DNA from 3 places in the Kitasatospora sp. NPDC057512 genome. Region 1 is predicted to be linked to each of the others. Evidence: riboswitches for the same ligand, from Rfam matches in the RefSeq annotation. Region 1 holds a riboswitch; each other region holds the start of a gene.

Evidence for each region. A riboswitch is a leader RNA that binds a small molecule or an ion and turns the genes downstream of it on or off. The one in region 1 is predicted to bind cobalamin.
Region 2: linked by a shared signal. The riboswitch ahead of ACFU6K_RS16985 (ribonucleoside-diphosphate reductase subunit alpha) and the one ahead of ACFU6K_RS18870 (cobalamin biosynthesis protein) in region 1 are both predicted to bind cobalamin.
Region 3: linked by a shared signal. The riboswitch ahead of metE (5-methyltetrahydropteroyltriglutamate--homocysteine S-methyltransferase) and the one ahead of ACFU6K_RS18870 (cobalamin biosynthesis protein) in region 1 are both predicted to bind cobalamin.

The regions. Positions count from the first base shown of each region.
Region 1 covers NZ_JBHVET010000267.1:84-5,596, forward strand. The annotation lists gene ACFU6K_RS18860 (hypothetical protein) at 1-495, opposite strand, end outside; gene ACFU6K_RS18865 (alpha/beta hydrolase family protein) at 1,164-2,270, opposite strand; cobalamin riboswitch at 2,585-2,718, shown strand; gene ACFU6K_RS18870 (cobalamin biosynthesis protein) at 2,925-3,863, shown strand; gene ACFU6K_RS18875 (cobyric acid synthase) at 3,860-5,374, shown strand; gene ACFU6K_RS18880 (putative cobaltochelatase) at 5,472-5,513, shown strand, end outside.
Region 2 covers NZ_JBHVET010000225.1:5,113-10,625, reverse strand. The annotation lists gene ACFU6K_RS16990 (ribonucleotide-diphosphate reductase subunit beta) at 1-408, opposite strand, end outside; gene ACFU6K_RS16985 (ribonucleoside-diphosphate reductase subunit alpha) at 429-2,840, opposite strand; cobalamin riboswitch at 3,031-3,165, opposite strand; gene ACFU6K_RS16980 (glycosyltransferase family 39 protein) at 3,238-4,938, opposite strand; gene ACFU6K_RS16975 (glycoside hydrolase family 26 protein) at 4,938-5,513, opposite strand, start outside.
Region 3 covers NZ_JBHVET010000180.1:4,486-9,998, reverse strand. The annotation lists gene metE (5-methyltetrahydropteroyltriglutamate--homocysteine S-methyltransferase) at 1-1,652, opposite strand, end outside; cobalamin riboswitch at 1,818-2,055, opposite strand; gene ACFU6K_RS14770 (ECF transporter S component) at 2,138-2,998, opposite strand; gene ACFU6K_RS14765 (ABC transporter ATP-binding protein) at 2,995-4,638, opposite strand; gene ACFU6K_RS14760 (CbiQ family ECF transporter T component) at 4,635-5,513, opposite strand, start outside.

The DNA of each region.
Region 1 (5,513 bases):
GACCCGGCGCTCGTCCAGGCCGCGGCGCAGCAGCTCCAGCAGCTCGCTCTCGGCGACCGGGCCGTCCACCAGGTGCAGGAAGGAGAGCAGCTGCGGGGCCTGGTCCACGGCCTGCCCGGCCAGGACGGCGAAGACGCCGCGCAGCGCCGCGGGCGGCACCGGGGCGAGCAGGGTCCAGGCGTCGAACATCGCCGACCAGCCGCGCACCACGGCCTCGTCGTCGTGCTCCCAGGCGTGCAGGCGCCAGCCGGGGCCGGCTCCGCCGTCCCTGGCCTCCACCAGGCCCACCAGCAGCGCCTGCCCCCAGGCCTTGGCGGCGGCGCCGACCGTCATGGCCAGGGCCCGGCCCGCCGCGCGGGCGTCGTCCGGGAGCAGCTCGCCGCGCTTGTCGACCTCGGCCAGCTCACCGGCCCAGCGGGCGACCCGGACGGCGTCCACCAGCATCCGGCGGGCCAGCGGCGCCAGCTCGGAGGGTGCCGGGAAGCCCTCCGGCACGGGAACCCTGCCCCGCCCGGGGGCCGGAGCGGGCCCTCGTCGCCGGGGTACTGCGTTACGGGGGACTCCCGCCCCGCCCGGCCTGCCACCGGCGGGCCGTTGGGCCGTTCCGGGGAGACGGGTCACCGTCGCACCGGTACCGATCGTCGGCGGGAGCGGGGCATCACGGTCGCGCGGGTTCCGAGACGTCACGTCGAGCAGTCTTCCCCTTGTACCGGCCTTCTGTCACATCCGGTTGTCCGTACGACCGGGCGACCGCCGGTGGCACCTCCGCAAGATCGGGCAACAACGGCAAACCGCCTGGCCGGAAACGTGTGACCTGCCCATGCCACGGGGGGCGGCCCGGTTGCCGGGAATGCTCGGGCGGTCACCGTGCGTACGGGTGGGGGGTAAGGAGCCGGGCCAAATATTGCTCCTGACAGTCGAGGGGCCCGAACGGGGGCGATCAGCCCCGGCGGCGCCCGGCGGGACTGTCCAGCCCGAATCCGGACGGATGGCGGGCGGGGTGATCGGGATCGCGCCGCACCGGAAGTCGGCCGGGCCGTCTTTTCGCGCAGGCCCGGCGGAATGGGAGGAACGTTCATTCCCGGACGGGGGGAATCCCACCGGGAAAAGCGGCGGGGACCAGCCGAAAACACCCTCGCGCACAGGGGGGGTGAACACACGCCCTAGAGGAGCGGGGTGAGCCAGCGGCGGAGGAGTTCGGTGTAGCGGTCGGGGGCGGTGTTCCAGAGGGTGGCGTGGTCGGCGCCGGGGAAGGGCTGGAGGCTCACCACGTCGCGGCGGGCGGCGGCCAGCTTCTCGGCGGCGCCGAAGGGCGCGATCCGGTCCTCGGGGCTGTGCAGGAGGAGGGTGGGCACCCGCAGGTCGGTGCCGTCGGCGATGCGGCCGAAGTCGGCGAGGTCGACCCCGGTGCGGCCCTCGGCGGCGAGGGCGCCGAGCTCGGCGGCGACGCCCTGGAAGCCGGCCCGGGCGGCGTCCCGGCGGGCGGAGGCGGGCAGGTCGAGCACGGGCGAGTCGAGGACCAGGCCGCGGACGGCGTGCGACCAGGCGGAGCGGGCCACGGTCTGGAGCACCATGGTCGCGCCGACGGACCAGCCGTACAGGATCACCTTGCCCGCGCCGCTGTCGAGCGCCAGCCGGACCGCCGCCTCGATGTCGCGCCACTCGGTCTCGCCGAAGTGGCTGAGCCCGTCCGGGGAGGCGGGGGCGCCGCGGTCGCCGCGGTAGGTGACGGCGAGGGCGGGCAGGCCGAGCCGGTCGAGGACGGGGAGCACCGGGAGGGTCTGCCGGCGGTCGTCGCCGGGGCCGTGCACCAGGATCACCCAGGTGCCGCGCTTGCCGTCGAGCCGCCAGGCGGGAAGGGCGCCGAGCTCTCCGTCGGCGGCGGTGTCGGCGAAGGCCAGGCCGAGCGCCTCGGTGGGGTCGCCGAGGTGGACCCGGGGCGTGAAGCGGACCTCGGTGCCGGGGGCGAGGGTGCCCCGGTCGGCGCGGGCCAGCCGGCGGGTGACGCCCTGTTCGTCGGCGTGCAGGACCTCCTCGACGACCGCGTGCCCGCCGTCCGCCCACTCGACCGCCCAGCGGCCGGGGCGCAGGCTCGCGGGGCTGCGGGTGAAGGTGACCCGGCCGGGAGCGAGGGCCCGGACCAGGACCGGTCCGGACTCCTGGACGGCGGTCACCGGACGGACCATCCGCTCGGAGGCCCGGCGGCCGACCACCAGTACGGCGGCCCCCACCGCGGCGGCCGCCACGACGGCGGCGGTTCCCCAACGCATTTCGCTCCCCGCTCTGTTGTTCACGGACGTTGTTCACGGATGTTGTTCACGGACCGGACGGTGTTCGAGCCCCAGTTCACCGGCGCTCCGCCCGACCGGCCACCGGGCTGGGCCGTCCGGGTCACCCGGGCGGCGGTCCCGGGGTGCTCGGGGGTGTCGGTGGCGGGGTACCGGTGGCGGGCGGTCGGGGCGGGGCCGCGCCGGGCGATCCGACGGGGTGTCAGCGGCGCCCCCGTGTGACCAACCCCTCCGTGACCTCGGTTGACTCCCGGTTCGGGCCCGTGATGGGATCCTGGGGCCAAACGGAGGCATGGAGAGGAAGCCGGTGGAAGTCCGGCGCGGTCCCGCCACTGTCACCGGGGAGCACGCTCGGAACATCGCCACGGCGGGCCGTCGACGGCCGCTGGAAGGCTCCGGGGGTGCGTTCGACCCGGAAGCCAGGAGACTCTCGCCGCCGTCACGTCGATCCAGGGCGCGGACCCTGAGTGAGGACACGCACGCGATGCAGGCTGCCCCGCCCGGCCGGACTCCGAGCTGCCCTCCGCCGTGCGGCCGATGACCCCGCGCGCGCCTTCGCCCTCTCCTGCGCCGCGCCCGCCCGGCCGCGCTCGGGGCCCACTGACCCGCGCCTCGCGCCCGCTGGCCCGCGCCGCCGTGTTCGCGCTCGGCGCCGCTGCGGGCTACGCCGCCGACGCCCGCTTCGCCGACCCCCGCCGGGGCCACCCGGTGGCCGTCTTCGGCAGCGCCGCGACCCGGCTGGAGCGGCGGCTGTGGCGCGACGGCCGCGCCGCCGGGGCCGGGTACACCGCGCTGTGCGTGGGTACGGTCGCGGCCGGAGCGCTCGCCCTGGACCGTACGGTGGGCCGGCGCCCGCTGGGCCGGGCGGCGTTGGCGGCGGCCGCGACCTGGACGGTGCTCGGCGGCACCTCGTTGACCCGGGAGGCGCGCACCATCGGCCGCTCGCTGGCCGCCGGCGACCTCGCGGCCGCCCGGGAGCGGCTGCCGCACCTGTGCGGGCGGGACCCGAGCGCGCTGGACGGGCAGCAGATCGCCCGGGCGGTGGTCGAGTCGGTGGCCGAGAACACCGCCGACGCCGTGGTGAACGCGCTGACCTGGGGCGCCCTGGCCGGCACTCCCGGCCTGCTGGCCTTCCGCGCCGTCAACACCCTGGACGCCATGGTGGGCCACCGCTCGCCCCGCTTCGCCCGGTTCGGCTGGGCCTCGGCCCGGCTGGACGACGTGGCGGGCTGGCCGGGCGCCCGGCTGACGGCGCTGCTGACGGTGGCCGCCGCCCCCGAGCCCCGGACCGCCTGGCGGGTCTGGCGGCGCGACGGCTCCGCGCACCCGAGCCCGAACGCGGGCCAGGCCGAGTCGGCGTTCGCCGGCGCGGTGGGCGTACGACTGGGCGGGACGCTGCGGTACGGGGAGCGGGTGGAGCACCGGCCTGTGCTGGGGGCGGAGCTGCGGCCGGTGACGGTGGACGACATCGAGCGGGCCTGCGCGCTCTCCCGGCGGGTGGGCGCACTGGCGCTGGGTACGACGGTCGCGGGGCACGTCCTGCTGCGGGCACTGCTGAAGAGGGGACGGGCATGAGCAACGCACTGCTGGTCGCGGGGACGACCTCGGACGCGGGCAAGAGCGTAGTGACGGCCGGGATCTGCCGGTGGCTCGCCCGCCAGGGCGTACGGGTCGCGCCGTTCAAGGCGCAGAACATGTCGCTCAACTCCTTCGTCACCGCCGACGGCGCCGAGATCGGCCGCGCCCAGGCGATGCAGGCACAGGCCGCCCGGGTGGAGCCGGAGGCGGCGATGAACCCGGTGCTGCTCAAGCCGGGCGCGGACGGCCGCAGCCAGGTGGTGCTGCTCGGCCGGCCGGTGGCCGAGGTCGGCGCGCTGGACTACCGCGAGCGCAAGCCCGTCCTGCTGGAGCGCGCCCTGGAGTGCCTGGCCGACCTGCGCGGCCGCTACGACGTGGTGGTCTGCGAGGGCGCGGGATCGCCCGCCGAGATCAACCTGCGCGACCGCGACATCGCCAACATGGGCCTGGCCACGGCCGCCGCCCTGCCGGTGGTGGTGGTCGGGGACATCGACCGCGGCGGGGTCTTCGCGGCGATGTACGGGACGCTGGCGCTGCTGTCGGCGGAGGACCAGCGGCACGTGGCGGGCTGGTTCGTCAACAAGTTCCGCGGCGACGCGCGGCTGCTGGCGCCCGGGCTGGAGATGCTGCACGAGCTGACCGGCCGTCCGGTGCTGGGCACGCTGCCGATGCTGCCCGGGCTCTGGCTGGACGCCGAGGACTCGCTGGACCTGTCCACGGTGGCGGACCGGGCGGACGGGCCCGGACCGCTCGGCGCGGACGTGCTGCGGGTGGCCGTGGTGCGCTTCCCCCGGCTGTCCAACTTCACCGACATGGACGCGCTCGCGCAGGAGCCGGGCGTGCTGGTCCGCTGGGCGACCAGGCCGGAGGAGCTGGCCGACGCCGACCTGGTGGTGCTGCCCGGCACCCGGGCCACCGTCGCGGACCTCGCCTGGCTGCGCGAGCGCGGCCTGGAGCCGGCCCTGAAGGCGCGGGCGGCGGCCGGACTGCCGGTCCTCGGGGTCTGCGGCGGCTACCAGATGCTGGCGCACTCGATCGTGGACGAGGTCGAGTCGAAGGCGGGCGCCGTCGACGGCCTCGGCCTGCTGCCGACGCACGTGCGGTTCGGCGTCGAGAAGGTGCTGGCACGGCCGGTCGGCGAGGCGTACGGGCAGCGGGTCGAGGGCTACGAGATCCACCACGGGGTGGTGACCGTGGAGGGGGGCAGCCCCTTCCTGGACGGCTGCCGGGTCGGCCCGGTCTGGGGCACCACCTGGCACGGCGCGCTGGAGAACGACGGGTTCCGCCGCGAACTCCTGCGCGAGGTCGCCGAGTTGTCCGGCCGGGCGTTCGTCCCGGCGCCGGACACCTCCTTCACCGCGGCGCGTGAGGCCCGGCTGGACCGGCTGGGCGACCTGATCGAGGAGCACGCGGACACCGACGCGCTGTGGAAGCTGATCGAGGGCGGGGTGCCGGCGGCCGGATCGCTGCCGTTCCTCCCGCCCGGGGCCCCTGGGAGTGACGCATGAGCCGAGTAGCGCAGCGCTGGGCAGGACCGCCGAACCGGGCGGGGCAGCAGGGCCGGGCACGATCACGGAGTCAGGCACGACAGGAGTGGGGTACGGCATGAGTGACGTCCGCTATCCGTTCACCGCGATCGTCGGCATG
Region 2 (5,513 bases), on a different contig from region 1:
CGCCTTCTGCCGGATGGAGGGGATGTTCTCCACCGCCGCGAAGGCCGCGTTGCGGTCCTCCGGGTCGGGCAGGTAGGTGTCCAGCAGCGTCAGGTAGAACTGGACGTGCACGGCCTCCTCGAACAGCTGACGCGACAGGTACAGCCGCGCCTCCGGGGAGTTGATGTGCTTGTAGAGGCTCAGCACCACGTTGTTGGAGACGATCGAGTCGCCCGTCGCGAAGAACGCGACCAGCCGGCCGATGAGGTGGCGCTCGCCCTCGCTGAGCTTCGCCAGGTCGGCGACGTCGGAGTGCAGGTCCACCTCCTCGACGGTCCAGGTGTTCTTGATCGCGTCCCGGTACCGGTCGTAGAACGACGGGTAGCGCATCGGGCGCAGGGTCAGCTCGAAGCCGGGGTCGAGCAGCATCTTGCGGTCTTCAGGGGTGCTCACTGGCAGGCCTCGCAGGACTCGGGGTTCTCCAGGGAGCAGGCGATGGCGGCTTCCTGCTCCGGGGTGAGGGAGGGGGTGTTCACGGGCACCGGCGCCGGCGCGGCGGCACGGGCGGTGCCGGACGCGGCCTGGGCGATGCGGGTGGCCGGGCGCGAACGCAGGTAGTAGGTGGTCTTCAGACCGACCTTCCACGCGTAGGCGTACATCGAGCTGAGCTTGCCGATGGTCGGCGCCGCCATGAACAGGTTCAGGGACTGGCTCTGGTCCAGGTACGGCATGCGGGCCGCGGCCAGGTCGATCAGCGCGCGCTGCGGCAGCTCCCAGGCCGTCCGGTACAGCGAACGGACCTCGGCGGGCAGCCAGTTCAGGTCCTGGACGGAGCCGTTGGCGTCGCGCAGGGCGTCGCGGGTCTGCTGGTCCCAGACGCCGAGCTCCTTGAGCTCGCGCACCAGGTACGGGTTGACCTGGAGGAACTCGCCGGACAGCGTCTCGCGCTTGAACAGGTTGGACACCTGCGGCTCGATGCACTCGTACACGCCGGCGATGGACGCGATGGTCGCGGTCGGCGCGATGGCCAGCAGCAGCGAGTTGCGCAGGCCGGTCTCGGCGATCCGGGCGCGCAGCGCCGTCCAGCGGTCGGCCCACTGCGGGGCGGCCGTCGGGAAGTGGTCGATGTGCAGCTCGCCGCGGGCGGCGCGGGTCTCGCCGTACGCCTCGTGGCGGCCGAGCTGCTCGGCCAGGTCGGCGGAGCGCTCGTACGCGGTGAGCATGATGCGCTCGGCGATCAGCGTGGACAGGCGGGCGGCCTCGGCGGAGTCGAAGTCGATCCGCAGCTTGAAGAAGACGTCCTGGAGGCCCATCACGCCGAGGCCGACCGGCCGCCAGCGGGAGTTGGAGGTGCCGGCCTCGGTGGTCGGGTAGAAGTTGATGTCCACCACGCGGTCGAGGAACGTCACGGCGGTGCGGACGGTGGCGTCGAGGCGCTCCCAGTCCATGGCGCCGATCAGGTCGTCGGCGGTGGCACCGGGGGCCACGTGGGCGCCGAGGTTGACCGAGCCGAGGTTGCAGACGGCGGTCTCGGAGTCGTCCGTGACCTCCAGGATCTCCGTGCACAGGTTGGAGGAGTGCACGGTGCGGCCCGGCAGGGCGGTCTGGTTGGCGGCGCGGTTGGAGGCGTCCTTGAAGGTCATCCAGCCGTTGCCGGTCTGCGCCAGGGTGCGCATCATGCGGGCGTACAGGGTCTGCGCCGGGATGGTGCGGACGGCCTTGCCGGCCAGCTCGGCCTTGCGGTAGGCCTCGTCGAAGTCGGCGCCCCACAGGTCGACCAGCTCCGGCACGTCGGCCGGGGAGAACAGCGACCAGTCCTGGTTGGCGTTGACCCGGCGCATGAACTCGTCCGGGATCCAGTGCGCCAGGTTGAGGTTGTGGGTGCGGCGGGCCTCTTCGCCGGTGTTGTCGCGGAGCTCCAGGAACTCCTCGATGTCGGCGTGCCAGGTCTCCAGGTAGACGCAGGCCGCGCCCTTGCGGCGGCCGCCCTGGTTGACGGCGGCGACCGAGGAGTCGAGGGTGCGCAGGAACGGCACGATGCCGTTGGACTTGCCGTTGGTGCCGCGGATCAGGCTGCCGCGCGAGCGGATGCGCGAGTAGGACAGGCCGATGCCGCCGGCGTGCTTGGACAGGCGGGCGATCTGCGCGTAGCGGTTGTAGATCGAGTCCAGGTTGTCCAGCGGCGAGTCGAGCAGGTAGCAGCTCGACATCTGCGGGTGCCGGGTGCCGGAGTTGAAGAGCGTCGGCGAGGAGGTCAGGTACTCCAGGCGGCTCATCAGGCCGTACAGCTCGGACACCTCGCGCACCGACTGCTCGCTGTCGCCGACCGCCAGGCCGCAGGCGACGCGGAGCAGGAAGTGCTGCGGGGTCTCGATCACCTTGCGGGTGATCGGGTGGCGCAGCAGGTAGCGGGACTGCACGGTGCGCAGGCCGAAGTACTCGAAGCGGTCGTCGCCCGAGGCGTCGATCAGCGCGTCCAGGGCGGCGGCGTGCTTGGCGACGAAGTCCGCGGTGGTGTCGCCGATCAGGCCCTCGGCGTGGCCGACGGCGATCGAGGCGGAGAAGGACACCGAGCCCTGGCTGTTCGCCTCGTCGACGATCTCCAGCGCGAGCAGGCGGGCGGCCAGCTTCGAGTACTGGGGGTCCTCGGCGATCATCGACGCGGCGGCGTCCACGGCCAGCCCGCGCAGCTCGGCGAAGTCCGAGCCGGCGTGGCGGCCGCGCAGCGCGGCGGCGGCGACATGGCCGGGGTCGACCTCGGTGAGGTCGGTGCTGCGGTCGGTGAGCAGCCGCAGCAGCGCGCCCCCGGGGTCGGAGACCGTCGGGTCGGTGAAGGCGGTACCGGAGCCCTGGGCGGGCAGGGTGGCTGAGGCAGCGGTGGTCAAGGCGCTCTCTCCTGGCGGCGATCGGCGGCGGTGCTCGGGGGCTACCGGGCCGATCTGGGCAGGGGAGCACGGCGCGAACGCAAAAAGCGTCGCGCGAGGTGACTCCCCGGCCCGCCCGCGAGGCCCGGAGGGGTACTGCTCGTGCCGGCGCGGCCTCTGCGGGAGGGCCGTGGCGCACGCCGTCGGCAGGTACTCGGACTCGCGGGGTGCGGCTGCTGGAGCCGCCCGCTCACCGCTGCGGGGCAGTCCCGGATTCGCACCGGGTTCCCCTGCATCGACAGCAGAAGCGAGCATACATGTAGTGCCGCCGGACTGCGGCGGCACCATATGTTGTGCCTGTCGTGTCGCGGATGTGCGTGGGCAGGGCGGCCGGTCAGTGCTTCAGATAGACCTTGTACGTACTCGAATCGCCGGTCGGCGAGGTGAATTGGGCGACCAGCCGGTAGTGTCCGGCGGTGCTCAGGGCCTCGCTCAGGGCCCGGTCGGTGGCCCTCGGCGCGGTGCTGTCGAGGACGACCATGGTGAACCAGCCGTCCCGGATCGCGGCCACGCTGCCGTCGTCGCCGTGGTGCTCGGTCCCGGCCCCGTCGCGGTAGTCCGTGCCGGCCCGCGCGGAGACCCACTGCTCGGGTTTGGAGACGCCGCCGAGGTAGTACTCGGCGAGTCCGTCGACCTCGGTGAGGTAGCGGCCCTGGGGCTCCGTGTGGACCCGCAGGACGGCCAGCAGGCGGCCGGAGTCGGGCCCGTTCTGGTAGCGCAGGGCGGACTGCTCCAGGCCGAGGGCGAGCAGGGCGACCCAGACCAGGATGCCGAGCTGGGGGTGGCGGAAGTGGGCGCCGACCAGCCGGGTCAGGCCGACCCCGGCGAGCGGGGCGGCGAGCAGCATGCCGTAGCCGAGGTGGCGGAACAGCGCGCCGGAGGTGCCGGTCCACAGGTGGGCGGCGGGGACCAGCAGGGCGGTGGCGGTCAGGACGGCCCCGAGCAGGGCGCGCCGGCCCCGGGTGGTGGGGAGGGCGTCCTTCTCCGGCGCGTCGTGCTCGGGCATCTGTTCGCGGCGCGCGTAGGCGATGGTGCCGGCCACCGCGAGGACGGTGAACAGGCCGGCCCACTGGAGCGTGCCGAGCAGGATCGAGCCGGCCGAGCCGGGGGCGTTGCCGCGCGAGGGCGACCACCCGGCGACCTTGCCGAGGGTGCCGTACGGGAGCAGCAGGACGAGGGTGCCGAGGGCCGCCAGCAGCGCGCGCAGGGCGGCCGGGCCCACCCGGTGGTACGGCCGGGCGCAGGCGAAGGCGAGGGCGACCAGGGCGGGGACGGCGAAGGCCGCGGAGTAGGCCGTGGCACAGGCCAGCGCCGTGGGCGGGGCCGCGAGCAGGGCCAGGGCCGGATGGCGGCCGGCGGTGAACACCGTGGTCCAGGCCGCGAGGGCGACCAGCAGGACGGCGAGGGACTCGGGCGCGGCGTAGAAGCCGACCACGACGGTGGACTGGAGGACGGCGTACCCGGCGATGGCGCAGATGGCGACCCGCTCGTTGAACAGCCGCCGGGTCAGCGAGTACAGCAGGACCGTGGTGAGCAGCGCGAAGCCGAGGCTGAGCAGCCGGGTGCCCCAGATGCCGTTGGCGTCGGCGGCGGCGCCGGCCAGCGGCGGGTAGAGCCAGGGCGAGCCGTGCACCCGGTCGACCAGGTCGGTGGTGACCGGGGTGCCGTGCAGCAGGTGGGCCAGCTGCTGGCGGCCGGCGACCATGGCGGCGGCCTCGTCGGGGTGCGCGGCGGCCAGCAGGCGCAGCGAGAGGGCGGCCTGGACGGTCAGGACGGCGCCCAGCAGGCCGCGGGCGATCCAGCGGCGGCGGGGGCTGGTGCCCGGGTCCCAGCCGATCGCGGGGACCTGCGGGATGGTGTACGGGGCCAGCTCGACGCCGTCGGGGTTGTCGACCGCCGCGGCCGTACGGGGCGCGTCGGGGCTGCCCGCCGTCGCAGCGGCCCTGGGACCATCGGGCTCCGGGTCCGGCTCGGCGGCCGGGCCGTGGGCGGAGCGGCCGTGCGGGACGGGGGAGAACTCGGACTCAGTGCTCATCAGGGGTTCCGGATGTCGAAGCCGTAACGGGGGTCGGACACGCGCTGCTTGAACGCGGCGAGGGTGTCCGGCACGGCCTCGACCCGCCAGTCCGCCCGCTTGACGATGTTGAACCAGACGAAGCCGACGATGTCGTCGTGCGCCTCCAGCCCGGAGAACAGCTGGTCGATGTCCGCGAGCTGGCGCTTGCCCTGCTCGGAGGCGGTCTCGCTGATGAAGAAGGGCTTCTGGGAGAAGCCGCGGATCTCGGCCATGGTCGGGCCGTAGAGCGCGTCGAAGGTCTTGGGCCCGGTCTTGGTGAAGTAGCCGGTCATGCCGGCCCAGTCGACGTAGGTGTCGCCGGGGTAGTACGGCGCCAGCCGGGTGTTGGGCGCGGGGTCGGTGATGTTGGGGCTCCAGACCCAGATCACGTTGGTGGCGCCGGCCTGGTCGAAGAGGTCGTGGACGTGGCGCCAGGCGGCCACGAAGTCCTCGGGGGTGGCGGCCTGACGGCCCCACGGGTACCAGTCGCCGTTCATCTCGTGGGCGATGCTGACGGCGATCGGCAGGTTGAACCTGGCCACGGCCTTGGCGAC
Region 3 (5,513 bases), on a different contig from region 1:
CAGTCCACGGTCATCGGGTGCGGGCGGGAGATGTCCCCGGCGAGGACCGGCGGGCGCACGTACCGGGTGCCGTAGGACTGCACCCAGCCGTGCCGGGTGGCGAGGTAGCCGGTGAGCTGCTCGGCGAAGTACTGGACCATGTCGTTGCGCTCGGGCTCGCCGTGCACCAGGACGTCCAGTCCGGCCTTCTCCTGGTACGCGATGACCTCGCGGACCTCGGCCTCCATCCGCTCCCGGTACGCTCCATCGTCGATCCGACCCGCCGTCAGATCGGCCCGGGCGACGCGCAGTTCGGTGGTCTGCGGGAAGGAGCCGATGGTGGTGGTCGGCAGCAGCGGCAGGCCGAGCCGGGCGCGCTGGGCCTCGGCCCGCTGCGGGTAGGCCTGGGCGCGGCGGGCGTCCGCCTCGGTGACGGCGGCGATCCGGGCGCGCACCGCCGGGTCACGGGTGATCGGCGAGCCCGCGCGGGAGGCCAGGTCGGCCCGGTTGGCGGCGAGGTCGGCGGCGATCGCGCCGGTGCCTTCGCGCAGGCCGCGGGCGAGCAGCGCCGCCTCGGCGGCCTTCTGCTTGGCGAAGGCCAGCCAGCGGGCGATCTGGGGGTCGATGTCGCGTTCGAGGGTGGCGTCGATCGGCACGTGCAGGAGGGAGCAGGACGGCGCCACGTCCACGGTGTCGGCGAGGCCCAGCAGGGTGGCCAGGGTCGTGAGGGACTTCTCCAGGTCGTTGATCCAGATGTTGCGCCCGTCGATCACCCCCGCCACCAGCCGCTTGCCGGGCAGGCCGCCGACGGCGGCGAGGTCGTCCAGGTTGGCGGCGGCCGGCCCGGTGAAGTCCAGCGCCAGGCCTTCGACGGGGGCCTTCGCGAGGACGGGCAGGGCGTCGCCGAGCCGGTCGAAGTAGCTCGCGACCAGCAGTTTCGGCCGGTCGGTGAGGGCGCCCAGCTCGCGGTAGGCCCGGGCGGCGGCGTTGAGCTCGGCCGGGGTGCGGTCCTGCACCAGCGCGGGCTCGTCCAGTTGCACCCACGCGGCGCCGGCGGCGCGCAACTCGGCCAGCAGCTCCGCGTAGACGGGCAGCAGCCGGTCCAGCAGGGTGATCGGCTGGAAGTCGGCGGCCACCCCGGGCGCCGGCTTGGCGAGCAGCAGGTAGGTGACCGGCCCGACCAGCACCGGGCGGGCCGCGTGGCCGAGCAGCAGCGCCTCGCGCAGTTCGCCGACCGCCTTGGCCGGGTTCGCCGTGAACACCGTGTCCGGACCCAACTCCGGTACCAGGTAGTGGTAGTTGGTGTCGAACCACTTGGTCATCTCCAGCGGCGCGACGTCCTGGTTGCCGCGCGCCATGGCGAAGTACCCGTCCAGCGGGTCGGTTTCGACCGCGTCCCGGTACCGGGCCGGGATCGCGCCGACGGCGACCGTGGTGTCCAGCACGTGGTCGTAGAACGAGAAGTCACCGGTCGGGACCTCTTCGACGCCGGAGTCGGCGAGCTGCTGCCAGTTCCCCCGGCGCAGGTCGGCGGCGGTGGCCAGCAGCACCTCGGCGGCGACCGAGCCCTTCCAGTAGCCCTCGATGGCCTTCTTGAGCTCCCGGCCCCGGCCCTGGCGGGGGTAGCCGTACGCGGTGGCGACGCTCGCCGCGGCTGCGGACTTCGTGGTCAAGGGACTCTCCTTCGCGAGTCTGTCTCCTCAGAAACCCGGAGACGGCACGAGGGCGCGAAGGGATGACGTACCCGGCGACGGCCGTCACGAGAACGCGTACGGGCCTGCTCCGCCAGGTATGGTCGCCGACCCGCCCACGAGGTCACCGGATAGCCGCACGCGGATCGTCCGCGGGCGGGCAGTGGCAGGTCTTCGGACTCGCGGGCGCGTCCGTCCCGTGAAGGGCGGACACCTACTGGCCGTCGCTTCCCAGACCCGTCCCGGGTCCAGTGCGTATGACGGCGGTCGTTCCCACTCACCGCTGCGGGGCAGTCCCGGACTGGCCAGTCGAAAGGCGTCACCGGGTTCCCTCTTGCGACGCCCTGCCTGGCGGACAGGGCGAACCAGCTGCACCGTCAGCTTAGGGGCAAAGCGCCGGCCTGGCGCGGGAATCTCGGAACCCGTCCGCATGGTGGGACGCCACCGTTGCCTCGCGGCGCCTGCGGTCAGGTCCGCTTCGGGGTATCCGGCGTGCCGGGCAGGGCGGCGTGGATGTCCGCGATCAGTCCGGTCGGGCCGCCGGGCGGGGCTTCGAAGCGCACCGTGGGCTCGAAGTTGGCGCGGCGGGCCGCGCGGCGGAAGACGGTGAGGACGGCCGGCCCGACGACGAGCGCGGCGGTGAAGGTGGTGACGGCGCGGCCGGTGTCCCAGCCGAGCGAGGTGGCCAGGTCGAACAGCAGGTAGCGGTGCCACTGCTCGGTGAAGGGCAGGCCCGGCAGGTAGGCGATCGAGCTGTTCGGATCGGTGGAGAACGGCCAGAAGGAGAGGTTCAGCAGGAAGCCGAAGAGGTAGCCGGAGAAGGCCCCGTACCCGGCCAGCAGCGGCACCTCCCAGCGCCGCCCGGCGCCCGGCAGCAGCCCGGCGAGCATGCCGACGAAGGCGCAGCCGAACATCTGGTACGGCATCCATGGGCCGACCCCGCCGGTGAGCAGCGCCGAGGCGAACAGCGAGGTGCAGCCGAGGGTGAAGCCGAAGCCGGGGCCGAAGACCCGGCCGGCGAGCACCAGGATGAAGAAGACCGTCTCCACTCCGGCGGTCCCGGCGCCGAGCGGGCGGAGTCCGGCGTTGACGGCGGACAGGACGCCGAGCATGGCGAGGGCCTTGGCGTCGATGCCGCCCGCGGAGATCTCCGCGATGACGACGGCGAGCACCAGGACCAGCAGGGCGCCGAAGATCAGCGGCGGCGCGTAGTTGGAGCCGAACCTCCCGGGGGCGACGACGAACGGCCAGGTGAAGGCCACCAGCCCGACGAAGGCGGCCAGGGCGACGACGACGCGGGCCCGGCCGGGGATCCGGACGGCGGTCACCGGGCGGCCTCCGCCGCATCCAGGGCCGCCGCCACCTGACGCACGGTCAGACAGCCGAGCGGGGCGAGGATCTTGGCGGTCTGCGGGGCGAAGGTGGGCGAGGCGACGATGACCTCGGCGGTGGGCCCGTCGGCGACGATCTCGCCCTCGGCCATCACCACGACGCGGTCGGCGGCGGAGGCGACGAACTCGACGTCGTGGGTGGAGACGACGACCGTACGGCCCTCGGCGGCGAGGGCGTCGACGATACCGGTGAGCGCCTCCTTCGCCTGGTAGTCGAGCCCCCGGGTGGGTTCGTCCAGCAGCACGACCCGTGGTGCGGCGGCGAGTTGGATCGCCAGGACGAGGGCCAGCTTCTGCCCCTCGGAGAGGTCCCGCGGGTGGGTGCCGTCCGGGATCCCGGGGGCCAGGCGGTCGAGGACCTGCCGGGCGGTCGGCCCGCCGGCGCCGTCGGCTTCGAGGTCGCTCTGGGCGAGCTCCTGGGCGACCGTCTCCAGGTACAGCAGGTCGGTGGGGGTCTGCGGGACGAGCCCGACCAGCTGCCGGGCCCGCGCCGCGGGCAGCCGCTTGGGGTCCGCGGCCGGTCCGCCCCCGGCGCCGGTGACCTTCACGCTGCCGCCCTGGCGGGGCCCGGAGCCCTGGAGGGCCCACAGGAGCGAGGACTTGCCGGAGCCGTTGCGGCCCATCAGCGCCGTGACCTCGCCCGCCCGCAGCTCCAGCCGGACGTCCCGGACGGCGGCCACCGGCCCGTACCGGACGACCACCCCCTTCGCGTCCAGCACCGGTTCCCCCGCCACCGCTGCCCGGCGCGGCGGGGGAACCGGCACGTTCGTGAGCCGCTCCCGCAGCGGCGCGGCGGCCCGGCGGGCGTCCCGGACGGACAGCGGCAGCGGCCGCCAGCCGGCCAGTCGGCCGAGGTCGACGACGGGCGGCGCGATCGCGGTGTCCCGGAAGACCTCGGCCGGGGGGCCGTGCACGACGGTCCCGTCGCCGGGCAGGTAGGCGACCCGGTCGGCGTACTGGACGACCCGCTCCAGGCGGTGCTCGGCCAGCAGGACGGTCACACCGAGGTCGTGGACCAGCCGGGTGATCGCGGCCAGCACCTCCTCGGCGGCGGTCGGGTCGAGCGCGGAGGTCGGCTCGTCCAGCACCAGGACGCGCGGGTGCGCGGTGAGCACCGAGCCGATGGCGACGCGCTGCTGCTGGCCGCCGGAGAGCTCGTGCAGGGCCCGGTGGCGCAGGTCGGCCAGGCCGAGCAGGTCCAGGGTCTCCTCGACGCGCTTGCGCATGGTCTCCGGCGGGATCGCCAACTGCTCCATGACGTAGGCCAGTTCCTCCTCCGCCGTGTCGGTGGTGAAGCCGGCCGGCGGGTCCTGCCCGACCACGCCGACCACGTCGGCGAGTTCGCGCGGCGGGTGGTGGGCGGTGTCGCGGCCGTCCACGGTGACCCGGCCGCGCAGGGTGCCGCCGGTGAAGTGCGGCACGAGGCCGTTGACGGCGCCGAGCAGGGTCGACTTGCCGACGCCGGTGCGGCCGACCACCAGGCAGAGCTCGCCCTCCGGGATGTGCAGGTCGACGTCGCGCAGGACGGGCGTGCTCTCGCCGTCGTACACCACGCCGACCCGGTCGAATCGGATCACGTGCTCACCTCGGAGGTCGTGCGGTCGGTGCGGTCGGTGGGGGCGGCGTCGGGACGCGTGCCCGGGCGCGGCCCCGGCACGGCGGCGGGTCCGGGCGTCCGGCCGGGCGGCGGCGAGACGATCCCGGCCGCGCCCGCCAGCAGCAGGGCGAGCACCGGGACGAGCGGCAGCGTCGGCCAGGTCAGCGGGTACAGCGACGGGTTGAGTTCGGTGGCGTCGTAGCCGACGGTGGCGAAGAGCAGCACGGCGGCGCTCACCCCGCAGCCGGCCACGCCCCACTCGGCTGCCCGCCAGCGGTCCGGCCGGTAGGTGGTGCGCCGCACCCGCCGCCCGCCGAGCAGCAGGCCCGCCACGCAGAGCACGGCGCCCGCGAGGAAGGCGGGCAGGCCGAGCGCGGCCGGGGCCGTCCCGTCCAGCAGCCCGTACACCCCGGCGCACAGGCCGCACATGCCGAGCAGCATCAGCGCGCCGGTGAGCCGGCGGGAGCGGCGCGAGGCGGTGCCGGAACGCCCGTAGCCGCGCGAGTCCATCGCGGCCGCGAGGCTGAGCGAACGCTCCAGCGCGTCCTCCAGGACCGGCACCACGATGCTGCGCAGAGCACGGACGCCCTTGCGTCGCCCGGCGCGCAACCGCCGTGCCCTGGCGACGCGTTGGACGCTCTGCACCAGCTGGGGCGCGACACTGAGCGACACCGTCACCGCGACGCCCAGCTCGTACAGGGCCCCCGGCAGCACCCGCAGCGCCCGCTTGGGGTTCGCGAGGGTGTTCGCGGCGCCGATGCAGCAGATCAGACAGGCCAGCCGCAGCCCGTCGAAGGCCGCCGAGAGCGTGGCCTCCAGCGAGACCGGGCCGCCGATCTCGATGCCCGCGTACCA